Regions from separate parts of the Vibrio sp. JZG120 genome, predicted to be linked through region 3. Evidence: predicted binding sites of a transcription regulator. Region 3 holds the regulator's gene; each other region holds the start of a gene.
What was found. The regulator MetJ, encoded in region 3, represses methionine synthesis genes. The targets are predictions, from matches to a motif close to TTAGACNTNTANANGTCTAA.
Positions count from the first base shown of each region.

Region 1: metA (homoserine O-acetyltransferase MetA) is a predicted target of MetJ. The motif match lies at 1,978-1,997, and genes of this name have one in related genera.
Region 2: metE (5-methyltetrahydropteroyltriglutamate--homocysteine S-methyltransferase) is a predicted target of MetJ. The motif match lies at 1,342-1,361, and genes of this name have one in related genera.
Region 4: metH (methionine synthase) is a predicted target of MetJ. The motif match lies at 1,035-1,054, and genes of this name have one in related genera.

Region 1 covers NZ_JBSRRK010000004.1:241,214-244,408, forward strand. Annotated here, with positions in the region: gene ACWPOD_RS09525 (APC family permease) at 1-714, shown strand, start outside; gene ACWPOD_RS09530 (DMT family transporter) at 789-1,124, opposite strand; gene ACWPOD_RS09535 (hypothetical protein) at 1,298-1,684, opposite strand; gene metA (homoserine O-acetyltransferase MetA) at 2,025-2,966, shown strand; gene pilW (type IV pilus biogenesis/stability protein PilW) at 3,145-3,195, shown strand, end outside.
Region 2 covers NZ_JBSRRK010000006.1:155,183-158,377, reverse strand. Annotated here, with positions in the region: gene ACWPOD_RS14870 (DUF4250 domain-containing protein) at 132-332, shown strand; gene metR (HTH-type transcriptional regulator MetR) at 352-1,263, opposite strand; gene metE (5-methyltetrahydropteroyltriglutamate--homocysteine S-methyltransferase) at 1,542-3,195, shown strand, end outside.
Region 3 covers NZ_JBSRRK010000019.1:1,627-4,821, forward strand. Annotated here, with positions in the region: gene ACWPOD_RS22000 (malic enzyme-like NAD(P)-binding protein) at 1-1,132, shown strand, start outside; gene metJ (met regulon transcriptional regulator MetJ) at 1,245-1,565, opposite strand; gene ACWPOD_RS22010 (O-succinylhomoserine (thiol)-lyase) at 1,791-2,954, shown strand; gene ACWPOD_RS22015 (bifunctional aspartate kinase/homoserine dehydrogenase II) at 2,967-3,195, shown strand, end outside.
Region 4 covers NZ_JBSRRK010000012.1:1,244-4,438, forward strand. Annotated here, with positions in the region: gene ACWPOD_RS19595 (cation:proton antiporter) at 1-911, opposite strand, end outside; gene metH (methionine synthase) at 1,103-3,195, shown strand, end outside.

The DNA.
Region 1 (3,195 bases), on a different contig from region 3:
TCCACAACCTTAATCTTGGTTTCTCTGACGGCGTGCTCACTGTCTATTTCTTCGGTCGTCTCAAGTGACCATTCTAGTTTGAGTGAAGGAGTGATACTTGCCTTCAAAACTTTTTTTGATGATCTGCACCTCTCATTCCTGCTGCCTGTCATTGCCCTTGCTATTGTTTTTGGCACGCTTGCAAGCCTGAATAACTGGATAATCGCCCCAACTAAAAGTCTGCATGTTGCCGCAAAAGATAGTTTCATGCCGATGTCGCTCGCCAAAGAAAACCGCAACCAAGCCCCCGTCTCATTGTTGCTCTTGCAAGGCGCGATTGTTAGCGTGCTCTCTTTGGTTTTCATTTTTGTTCCAAACGTCAATCAAGGCATGTGGCTATTGAATATCCTGATGACTCAGCTCTATATGGTGATGTACATCTGTATTTTTGTTAGCTTTTTGGTCTCACGCTACAAACACGCAGATATTGAGCGCCCATTTCGAATTGCGGGCGGAAAAATAGGAATGTGTTTAGTGGCAGGATTAGGCTTGATGAGTTGCTTGGTGACGATTGTTGTATCTTTTGACGTACCAGCAGGAATTAGCGCAAAAACTGGTGCATATGCACTGATATTAGGATTTATCACATTTAGCCTCCCAGCGTTCGCCGCCGTGATGTATCGCAATCGAAAACATCGTCAACAAAGCAAAATGCTTGAGGTACTAGTAAGTTAACTATTGGATTGACATTAAAAAGCCGCAGCAATTTCTCGCTACGGCTTTTTATTTGGCATCACAAGTAGTGTTGGTTATCCGTGTCCTACAGTCTTGGATAACAGATTCACGATCATCACACCAGTGAGGATAAACCCAATACCAACAATCGCAGGCAAATCTAGCCGCTGTCCATAAACAAAGTAGCCAACCGTAGCAACTAAAACAATACCCGCTCCACTCCATATGGCGTAAACAACCCCAACAGGCATCGTTTTTACCGTGACGGAAAGCAAGAAGAAAGCAATGCCGTAACCAATCAGAACGACTGTGCTAGGCATCATTTTCGTAAATTGCTCTGTTTTGGGAATATAGGAAGTGGCAATCACTTCACATACAATCGCGATCGACAGCGCCAACATTGGCGGCATAGAGACAAGCATTTTGAACATAAGGCATTAACGCTCAACAGAAATGTAACCGACAACACGTCCGGATAATTAGGCCGCGCATTATACCCAACTCATCTCTCGATGGAATACCTCTTACTCAAGCGGCTTCAAAATGCTGGATTCACAGCGTGATCACTTGAATATAGAGACATTCACACGCCATCGCTTTCACTCACTTCTTGATGAGTAAGCGACAGGCCTGCTTTTTGGTGCTGCCGAGCAATTTCAAAGTAGATGTGCATATCAATTGGCTCTGGTGTATTGAGCAGCATCTTGCCCACTTCTCGTTGAAAGTGACCATAATTACCTAACTCATCCGTCAGCCCTAGCTGCTCGTAAGAAGCTTCATTGGCAAACATTCCATAGGCATACTGATAATGACTTAGATCCTTGCTCTTATCATAACCAAACTCTTGAAGGGCTTGATCAATTTCTTTCGGCGTATAAGTGTCTTTATCGCCAAACAAGCGCAATAGTACGCTAGGAACCTCTTGAGCGATGCTCTGAATTTTTGTCTTTCTTTTAAAAATACCGAACATAATGTCCTCCACTGACGATGTTTCCAAATACACACTTTAATGCATATTGGTGAGCTGATTGTTTTTAGTATGGCTCATTAATCTGAGACTTCCTTACAACGAAGTCACTTTCGCATATTAACGTGATCACATAATTACCAGCAAATAGTACGAACAGCGTTGCAAACATATCTCATCAGAAACTCCGCTCTAGTCACAATTGTGTGACAGCTTCGAGCTCGGTTTACCATAATGTAAAGAGTAGATTGAAAAGTCATATTTCGTATCGACATCTAAACTTAATTAAGTTAGCTTTAGAAGTATAGACGTCTAGATTGACTATGCTTAGGGAGAGAAAGTCGTGCCAATTAGAATTCCAGATCAATTACCAGCCACCGATGTGCTAAGGACAGAGAACATCTTCGTAATGAGTGAAACGCGTGCTGCGAGTCAGGAAATACGTCCTTTACGAGTGCTGATCCTGAATCTGATGCCCAAAAAAATAGAAACTGAAACTCAGTTTTTGCGTCTACTCTCAAACAGCCCATTACAAGTCAATGTCGAGTTATTGCGCATTGATAACCGCCCAAGCAAAAATACGCCAACCGAACATTTGGATACTTTTTATCGTCAATTTGAAATGGTGAGAGATAAAAATTTCGATGGCATGATCATTACTGGTGCCCCACTAGGTTTGGTTCAATTTGAAGATGTCATTTATTGGGACCACCTAAAAACCATCATGGAATGGGCAAAAGATCATGTGACATCGACTCTTTATGTCTGCTGGGCAGCACAAGCAGGGCTGAAGTTGCTCTACGATCTACCTAAAAAAACGCGTAAAGAGAAACTTTCAGGCGTGTACCATCACCAGATTCATCATCAATTCCATCCTATGTTACGTGGGTTTGATGACACATTTTTAGCGCCTCATTCACGCTATGCCGACTTTTCACCTCACTTTTTAGAAGAACATACCGACTTAGACATCCTAGCCACATCGGATGTTGCAGGTGTTTATTTAGCTACAACAAAAGACAAGAGAAATGTGTTTGTTACTGGGCATCCTGAATACGATTCGCATACCTTACATAACGAATATATCCGCGATTTAAGCGAAGGCATGGAACCAGCCATTCCCGTCAACTACTATCCAAACAACAATCCTGATAATCCACCAATTGCCAGTTGGAGAAGTCATGGACATCTCCTCTTTTTAAACTGGCTGAACTACTGCGTTTACCAGCAAACACCTTATGATCTTGATCACTTCAGTGAAGACGCTTTTACTAAAGACGATTAACCTCAAAACACGCAAACAAAGCGCTTATGATGCCTAAATGTAATATGTGAACCAAGCCGCCATATGGCGGCTTTTTCATACCAGTTTGCAAACCTGATCGCATAGTGTTTTTTCCTCCATAGGCTTTTGCTACGTAATTCATATCATGCTGGGAGATTCAGGGATGTAGGGACAAAGAATGAAAACAACAAAGCTCGGTGCACTACTATTAATCTCTCAGTTTGCACTT
Region 2 (3,195 bases), on a different contig from region 3:
ATACTGCTTGTACTCAAGTCCTTTCTAGGTTGCTTGAGTATAAGGCACTCACGTTTTGGATCGCGCTCACTTTAAATTCACATGATTACGTCTACGCTTGTTTATATACCTTGTCGAAGAGGAGAGTCGCGATGGATTTAAGCAATGTAGGTAATTTGGACAGCATTATTTTGCTAGGTATCGTCAATGAAAAGCTACGTTTAGAGTGCGACAGTTTTGACGAGTTAGTATCGGTGTATGAAATGGATGTAGAGTCCGTAGTAGGCAAGCTTGATATGCTTGGTTATCAGTACGATCCATTGACCAACCAATTTAAAGCATATCAACGCTAAACCTTCTTAATCCATATCCCTAAGCCATCTTGATTCCGTCAAGGTGGCTTTTACATTGTAGCCTTGCGGTTGCGAAAAAGGCTTGTAAGTAACGTTTATCTTTCTCTGAGTGACGCGTTGCAGCAAATAAGCGACGCCATAAGCCTTGGCCAAAAGGTTTACTGGCAATAAGGCCTTGGCGAGAAAATTCAGAAATCGCCCAATTTGGCAGTGCTGCAACCCCTAATCCAGCGGAGACCATTTGCACTAACATCAGAGTATTGTCGGCTTGCTTCCATTTGGCGGGTTCTACCCCCGCTGGCTGCAAGAAGTGTTTTACGACGTCTAGCCTTTGTTTTTGAACCGGATAAGAGAGCATGGTTTGATCTGCGAGATCTTGCGGATTAATAACTTCTTTTTCCGCCAGTGGGTGGTTGGTCGCGGTAATTAAGCGCATTTCAAAGTCGAACAAAGGTTCATAATGTACTTCAGAACGAGGTTGAATATCTGACGTGATAACGAGATCTAACTCGCCAGCCAACAATGCGGGTAGGGGCTCAAACCCAAAGCCGGACGAAAAATCCAACGTGACGCTTGGCCACGCTAATTGATATTCCCTTAGAGCAGGCATGAGCCATTGGAAACATGAGTGACATTCAATCGCCATATGCAACCGACCATTGACGTCTTCTTTCAAGCTTGCCAAATCATTTTCTGCTCTTGCGAGTTTGGGAAGAATATCTTCTGCAAGACGCAATAGGATTTCTCCCTCTGAAGTGAACTTCACCGGACGAGTTTTTCTAAGGAATAATTGTCCCCCAATCCGTGCCTCTAAATCTTTGATCTGGTGAGACAAGGCCGATTGAGTGAGATGCAACGCGGTCGCGGTCGCGGTTAGAGAGCCGGTGTCTCGAAGCGAAGTGAGTGTCCGCAAATGTTTTAGCTCTATCATGAATTCCTTTCATCCTTTGTTGCTCGCTATGAACAGAATAGCAATCGTATAAATAACTTAACGACAAAAAATGGATATGTAAACGTCTAGACGTCTATTTGTTGTGTTTATTTGCGAATCATGTCTCCTCATGATGAATTTTTTTAATAAACAAGTTGAATAAATGGACGTTGTTCAAACCGCAGATGAGAGCGATAGTTTAGCCATCCAGACATCTTTTATGACGAAAGATACTCTGACCCAAACAAATTGAACAAGATTGAAAAAGGAATAGGGACATGGCTACAACAACGCACGTACTAGGTTATCCACGCATCGGTGAAAAACGAGAATTAAAATTCGCTCAGGAAAAATACTGGCGCGGAGAAATTGGTCAAGCAGAGCTTAAAAAGGTTGGGGAAGATCTGCGCGCTAAAAACTGGCAAACGCAAACAGATGCTGGCTTGAGTTTTACCACCGCTGGCGATTTTGCTTGGTACGATCATGTACTGACGACCACGTTGTTACTGGGTCACGTGCCAAAACGTCACGCAGACGGTTTCCCTGATTTGGATACGCTATTCAAAGTGGGTCGCGGTCAATCTCAAGCGGGTTGCGGCTGTGCGGGCGCTGCAGCATCGGATATGACTAAATGGTTCAACACAAACTACCACTACATCGTACCTGAATTTAGCAAGGACGATACATTTGAAGTGAGCTGGCCTCAACTGTTTGAAGAAGTCAACGAAGCAACCCAAGCTGGGCATAAAGTGAAGCCAGTTTTGCTTGGCCCAGTCAGTTATCTTTACTTAGGTAAAGAGGTAGAAGAAGGATTCGATCGCCTGACGCTACTGCCACGATTGCTTACGGCTTACCAAGCTATTTTGGCAAAGCTCGCGAGTCAAGGTGTTGAGTGGGTTCAGATTGATGAGCCAATTTTGTCACTAGAGCTTGAAAGTCAGTGGGCTGATGCGTTCAAGCTAGCGTACCAAGTGATTCGAAGCGATGTAAAAGTGCTGCTAACGACGTACTTTGACTCTATAAGCGATACGCTAGACAAAATTGTAAAGCTACCAGTGGATGGTTTACATATCGATTTATCTGCCGCGCCTCAGCAGCTTGACGACGTGGTTGCCAAACTACCGGAGGGTTGGGTGCTGTCTGCTGGCGTGGTCAACGGTCGTAACGTGTGGCGCTCGGATTTGAGTGCGCAACTTGAACGTCTACAGCCAGTAAAAGAAAAACTGGGCGACAACCTTTGGGTTGCGAGCTCATGCTCTTTGCTACATAGCCCGGTTGATCTGGAACTGGAAACAGAACTCAGTGAGGAAGTGAAAAGCTGGTTTGCGTTCGCAAAACAAAAAGTAACAGAAGTCGCCTTGCTTGGCCACGCACTCGATGGTGATCAAGATGCGATTCTCGCTTGTGATACCTACAGCCAGCCAATCAAAGCACGTAAAACGGCAACGCATGTGAATAAGCCACAAGTTCAAGCACGTTTAAACAGTATTACTGCGTCACTTGCCGAGCGCAGCGCACCTTACGCGGAGCGTGCTGCGCATCAAGCTGAAGTATTGGGCTTGCCTCTGTTGCCAACCACGACAATCGGTTCTTTCCCTCAAACGGGTGAAATTCGTGTTCAGCGCAGCGCTTATCGCACTGGCCAGTTATCTGAGTCCGACTATATCCAAGCACTAAAAGGACACATTGCGGATGCCGTAAAACGCCAAGAAGCCCTTGACCTAGATGTGCTTGTGCATGGTGAAGCTGAGCGTAACGACATGGTAGAATACTTCGCGGAGAACTTGGCGGGCTTCCAAACGACGAAATTTGGTTGGGTACAGAGTTATGGCTCTCGCTGTGTGAAACCAGCCATTGTGGTTGCCGACATTGAGCGTGAAAAGCCGATTACGGTGGAATGGTCGACGTACGCACAATCGCTAACCAGCAAGC
Region 3 (3,195 bases):
CAGCCCAGGTGTTGCAGAACCAGTGCGTGAAATCGCACAAAACCCTGATAACGTGTACAAGTACACAGCGAAAGGCAACATGGTTGCTGTTATTTCTAACGGTACCGCTATTTTAGGTCTAGGTAACCTAGGTCCACTTGCATCTAAGCCAGTAATGGAAGGTAAAGCGTTACTGTTTAAACGTTTTGCAGGTCTTGACTCGATTGATATTGAAGTTAAGCATCGCACGATCGATGAATTTGTTGATACTGTTGCAAGCATTGCAGACACCTTTGGTGGTATCAACCTTGAAGATATTAAAGCACCAGATTGCTTTGAGATTGAAAAGCGTTTAATTGAGCGTTGTGATGTACCAGTATTCCACGATGATCAGCACGGTACTGCGATTGTAACGGCGGCAGGCATGCTGAACGCGATCGAACTTCAAGGTAAGAAGCTTGAAGACTCAACGATCGTTTGTCTTGGCGCTGGCGCTGCAGCCGTTGCGTGTATGGAGCTGCTGATTAAATGTGGTGCAATGCGCGAAAAAATTTACATGCTGGATCGTAAAGGTGTGATCCACACTCGTCGTGATGATCTTAATGAATACAAGCAGCTATTCGCAAACAACACGGACAAACGCACATTAGAAGACGTGATTGAAGGCGCGGATCTGTTCCTAGGTGTATCTGGTCCAAACCTATTGCCAGCGGAAGCGTTGAAGCTGATGGCAGATAAGCCAATCGTATTTGCATGTTCGAATCCAGATCCTGAAATTAAGCCGGAACTTGCCCACGCTGTTCGTGATGATTTGATCATGGGGACTGGCCGTAGTGATTACCCGAACCAAGTAAACAACGTATTGTGTTTCCCATTCATCTTCCGTGGTGCTCTTGATGTGCGCGCAAGTGAAATCAATGATGAAATGAAACTTGCAGCCGTTGAGGCGATTCGTGAGCTAGCAAAAGAGCCTGTACCTGAAACTGTATTGAAGGCCGCAGGCGTCGATAAGCTTGAGTTTGGTGCAGACTACATCATTCCAAAACCAATGGACTCACGTTTACTGCCACGTGTTGCAAAAGCTGTGGCTCAGGCGGCAGTTGATTCAGGTGTTGCTCGTATCGAGATGCCTGAAAACTACATGGCAGAGTAATATATCTATTAGATGTGATGTACAGAAAATGGGACGCAATCGCGTCCCATTTTTTATATCATTCTTTTGGCTCGAGATAAGAATTGCTATCTGAAGCCTCCAGTCTCGCTTTTTACTCTTCGTCAAACGACTCAAATTCGATGCCCATTTCCGTCATCAGTGCTTTTACTTCTGTTGGAATATCATCTGGACGGTCTTTACGAAGGTCTTCATCTGTTGGAAGTGGCTGACCTGTGTACGCGTGCAAAAATGCTTCGCATAGTAATTCACTATTGGTTGCATGGCGTAAGTTATTGATCTGACGGCGAGTACGCTCATCAGTTAGCACTTTTAAAACTTTTAGCGGGATAGAGACGGTAATTTTTTTTACTTGTTCGCTTTTTTTGCCGTGCTCTGCATATGGGCTAATGTATTCGCCATTCCAGTCAGCCATTGCACACCTTCATTTATGTAATCGGTTAAAAATAATTTAGGTGCTGATTTTAGCTGCATTTACCGCCATAAGCAAAGACATATAGACGTCTAGAAGTGTTGACGTCTCATTTTTTGACGAGTAAAGTGAACAGAACAGCAAAGGAAGCGTGTTGATCACTTTATTTTACTCATTAGATATAGCGCATTCCTATTTAGAAGTCATTACCCGTGAAAGGATACACCCATGAGCTCTCGCAAACCTGCGACCATTGCAGTACGCACTGGTATTGAATCAGACAGCCAATATCACGCTGTCGTTCCACCTATTTATCTTTCCACTAACTATGGTTTTCCTGCTTTTGGTGAAGTACCTAAGTATGATTACACGCGATCTGGAAATCCAAACCGCGGACTGTTGGAAAGTGCGTTATCTGAACTCGAGTCTGGAAAAGGAGCGGTTGTCACGAATTGCGGTACGTCGGCATTAAATTTATGGGTGTCCGCTTTTCTTGGCCCTGATGATCTCATTATTGCTCCTCACGATTGTTATGGCGGCACCTATCGTCTTTTTAATACCCGAGCCAACAAAGGTGATTTTAAGGTTCAGTTTGTCGATCAATCAGACGAGCAAGCTTTGGATGCAGCATTAGCACAAAAACCAAAACTCATCTTGTTAGAAACCCCATCAAACCCTCTGGTTCGCGTGGTGGATATTTCTGAGACTTGTGAAAAAGCGAAGCGAGTTGGGGCATTGGTCGCGGTGGACAATACCTTTTTGACACCCGTGTACCAAAAGCCTTTGGACTTGGGCGCAGATTTCGTCATTCACTCCACAACGAAGTATATCAACGGTCATTCAGACGTGATTGGTGGCGTGATCATCACCAAAACAGAAGCGCATGCAGAAGAGCTTGCATGGTGGGGCAATTGTATTGGCGCAACGGGCACACCTTTCGATAGTTACATGACACTGCGAGGTATTCGTACACTTGGTGCTCGCATGCGAGTGCATGAAGAGAGTTCACAGCAGGTACTGGCTTATCTCCAGAAGCAAGCGTTAGTTAAAACCATTTATCATCCAAGCCTGCCGGAGCACCCGGGTCATGACATTGCTAAAAAGCAGCAAACTGGTTTTGGCTCTATGCTGAGCTTTGAGTTTGCCGGTTCGTTTGAGCAGTTAAAAGTGTTCGTTAAAGAGCTCCAACTGTTTTCATTGGCTGAGTCATTAGGTGGAGTTGAAAGCTTGATTTGTCATCCGGCATCCATGACGCATCGCGCTATGGGAGAGGAAGCACTTGCAGAAGCGGGGGTGTCGCATCAACTATTGCGTTTGTCTGTCGGCTTGGAAGATGCACAAGATCTCATCACAGATTTAGAGCAAGCATTCGCTAAAGCTGCCCAACAATAGGAGACGATAATAATGACTTTACAACGTCAGCTGCATAAGTTTGGTGGCAGTAGCTTAGCAAACCCAGAATGCTATTTACGCGTTGTGGATATTCTTAAGGAGTATTCGACGGAAAATGATCTTGTGGTCGTCTCGGCGGCAGGAAAAACCACTAACCGCTTGATTGAGTTCCAGGAAGGGCTAGACAAAGATGGCCGAATCGCGCATGAAGCACTTCAAAGCCTAAGGCAGTTCCAAACGG
Region 4 (3,195 bases), on a different contig from region 3:
ATCAGTAGGAATAACACGCCATTCAAGAACTCATCGACGAGCTCCCAAAAGTGGTCAAGGTGATCTTCACTCTCTTTCGAAAAGCCAATAAAACGTGTCCAGTTGCCAATCATAATACCAGATACAACCATCGCTAATGGGCCTGACACATGGATGTATTCAGCAAATGCGTAACCTGCCGTTGGGACACCAATGGTAAGTAATAACTCCATTGAGTGATCATCGGTGGCACTGATCAAGTAGTGGAATAGCAAACCGAGTACGAAACCATAAGTGATACCACCGATAGCTTCTTGGATGAAGAGTAAGGTGACACTACCTACAGTTGGTGCCTCAGTACCAAATGCAATCGTAAATAGAGTGACAAAGATAACCAAACCGAAGCCGTCATTGAAGAGCGACTCTCCTTCAATCTGGGTGGAGATACGTTTGGGAGCATCGAGCTTTTTAACTATAGCCAATACAGCGATTGGGTCAGTTGGCGATATTAGAGCACCAAATAGTAAGCAGTAGACCAAATCAAATTGGATGCCAATTAACTGACAGAATCCGTAGAGCGCAAACCCGATAAAGAAAGTGGAAAATAGGGTGGCTCCGAGAGCCAAAACGGTAATTTCCCATTTTTGATCTTTAAGGTTCGGGAGTTTGATGCCTAATCCACCCGCAAATAGTAAGAAGCCAAGAATGCCCTTGAGCAAGAAATCTTCAAAGTTGATCCTTGTGACCGTTTCTGTCGCAATTTCGGTGAGGTGGAACCAGTTGTTTTGGCCCGCAATTAAGATTAGAAGTGAAAGCACCATTGAACCTGCGGTAATCGCAATGGTGGTTTGCATCTTTCCTATCTTGCTGTTTACAAAAGCAATTAGCATCGCAGCTGCGGATAGAAAACATAAAGTATGATAGACCGACATAGAGCTCTCTATTTGTAACATTTTATGAATGGGATTCTCGACTGATGCTGCTTAAATAGCAAACATTTTTTCGCGATTATTTTGTAAGTTAAGAAGGAGATAAAATAATCATTAATTCCACGTTTAGACGTCTAGACTCCTGAAGTTTGTGTGATAGGATGGAAAGATAACTAAAGGAATGAGGCTGTACTGTGGGAAGTAACGTAAGACAACAGATTGAAGCTCAATTGAAGCAACGTATTCTTTTGATTGATGGTGGTATGGGAACCATGATTCAGGGATACAAACTTGAAGAGCAAGACTATCGAGGAACGCGCTTTGCGGATTGGCATTGTGATCTAAAGGGTAACAACGACCTGTTGGTTCTAAGTCAGCCTCAACTTATCAAGGAAATTCACGCTGCATATTTAGAAGCGGGTGCAGATATTCTCGAAACCAACACGTTTAACGCAACAACCATTGCGATGGCTGACTACGAGATGGAAAGCCTAAGTGAAGAAATTAACTTTGCAGCTGCCAAGCTTGCACGTGAAGTTGCAGACGAATGGACCGCAAAAACACCCGATAAACCGCGTTATGTCGCAGGGGTTTTAGGGCCGACGAACCGAACTTGTTCTATTTCTCCTGATGTAAATGACCCCGGATATCGAAATGTTTCTTTCGACGAGTTAGTTGAGGCTTACTCTGAATCGACTCGAGCGCTGATTAAAGGTGGTTCTGACCTTATTCTTATCGAGACAATCTTCGATACTCTTAACGCTAAGGCTTGTTCATTTGCTGTTGAAAGTGTGTTTGAAGAGATGGGTATTGAGTTACCTGTGATGATCTCGGGGACTATTACTGATGCTTCCGGTAGAACATTATCAGGTCAAACCACAGAAGCGTTTTACAACTCATTACGTCATGTTAAACCGATTTCGTTTGGTTTGAACTGTGCGCTGGGCCCAGATGAGCTGCGTCCTTATGTTGAAGAGCTTTCGCGTATATCAGAATCTTTTGTTTCCGCTCACCCAAATGCCGGGCTTCCGAATGCATTCGGCGAATACGATTTATCGCCAGAAGATATGGCTAAGCATGTTCAAGAGTGGGCTCAAAGTGGCTTTTTAAACTTGATTGGTGGGTGTTGTGGCACAACTCCAGAGCACATTCGCCAAATGGCACTCGCGGTTGAAAATGTCGCCCCTCGTCAATTGCCTGACCTTCCCGTTGCTTGTCGCTTGTCTGGCTTAGAGCCGCTCGCCATTGATAAAGACTCTTTATTCATCAATGTCGGTGAGCGTACGAATGTAACTGGCTCTGCGCGTTTTAAGCGCTTGATTAAAGAAGAACTGTACGATGAAGCGCTCGATGTGGCTCGTCAACAAGTTGAAAATGGCGCTCAAATTATCGATATCAACATGGATGAAGGCATGTTGGATGCACAAGCTTGTATGGTTCGATTTTTAAACCTTTGTGCGTCAGAACCTGAAATCTCAAAAGTACCAATCATGGTCGACTCTTCCAAGTGGGAGGTTATTGAAGCCGGTCTTAAGTGCATCCAAGGCAAAGGCATTGTTAACTCGATCTCTCTCAAAGAAGGCAAAGAGAAATTCGTTGAACAAGCTAAGTTGATTCGCCGTTATGGTGCGGCTGTGATTGTGATGGCGTTTGATGAGATAGGGCAAGCAGATACACGTGAGCGCAAAGTGGAAATTTGTACCAACGCTTACCGAATTCTCGTTGATGAAGTGGGCTTTCCACCAGAAGACATCATCTTTGACCCGAACATTTTTGCCATTGCTACGGGTATCGAGGAGCATAATAACTACGCGGTGGATTTCATTGAAGCCGTTGGCGATATCAAACGTGATTTACCACACGCGATGATCTCGGGTGGTGTTTCTAACGTTTCCTTCTCATTCCGCGGTAATAACTATGTGCGTGAAGCGATTCACGCGGTGTTCCTCTACCACTGCTTTAAGAATGGCATGGATATGGGGATTGTGAATGCAGGTCAGTTAGAAATCTACGATAACGTGCCTGAAAAACTGCGTGAGGCTGTGGAAGATGTCGTTCTTAACCGTCGTGATGATGCCACTGAGAGGTTGTTAGATATCGCGGCGGAATATGCAGGCAAAGGGGTAGGTAAAGAGGAGGATGCCTCTGCACTTGAGTGGAGAACTTGGCCTGTTGAAAAGCGTTTAGAACACGCGTTAGTGAAAGGAATAACCGAGTTTATCGTTGATGATACCGAAGAGGCTCGTGTAAATGCTTCAAAGCCATTAGAGGTGATTGAAGGCCCACT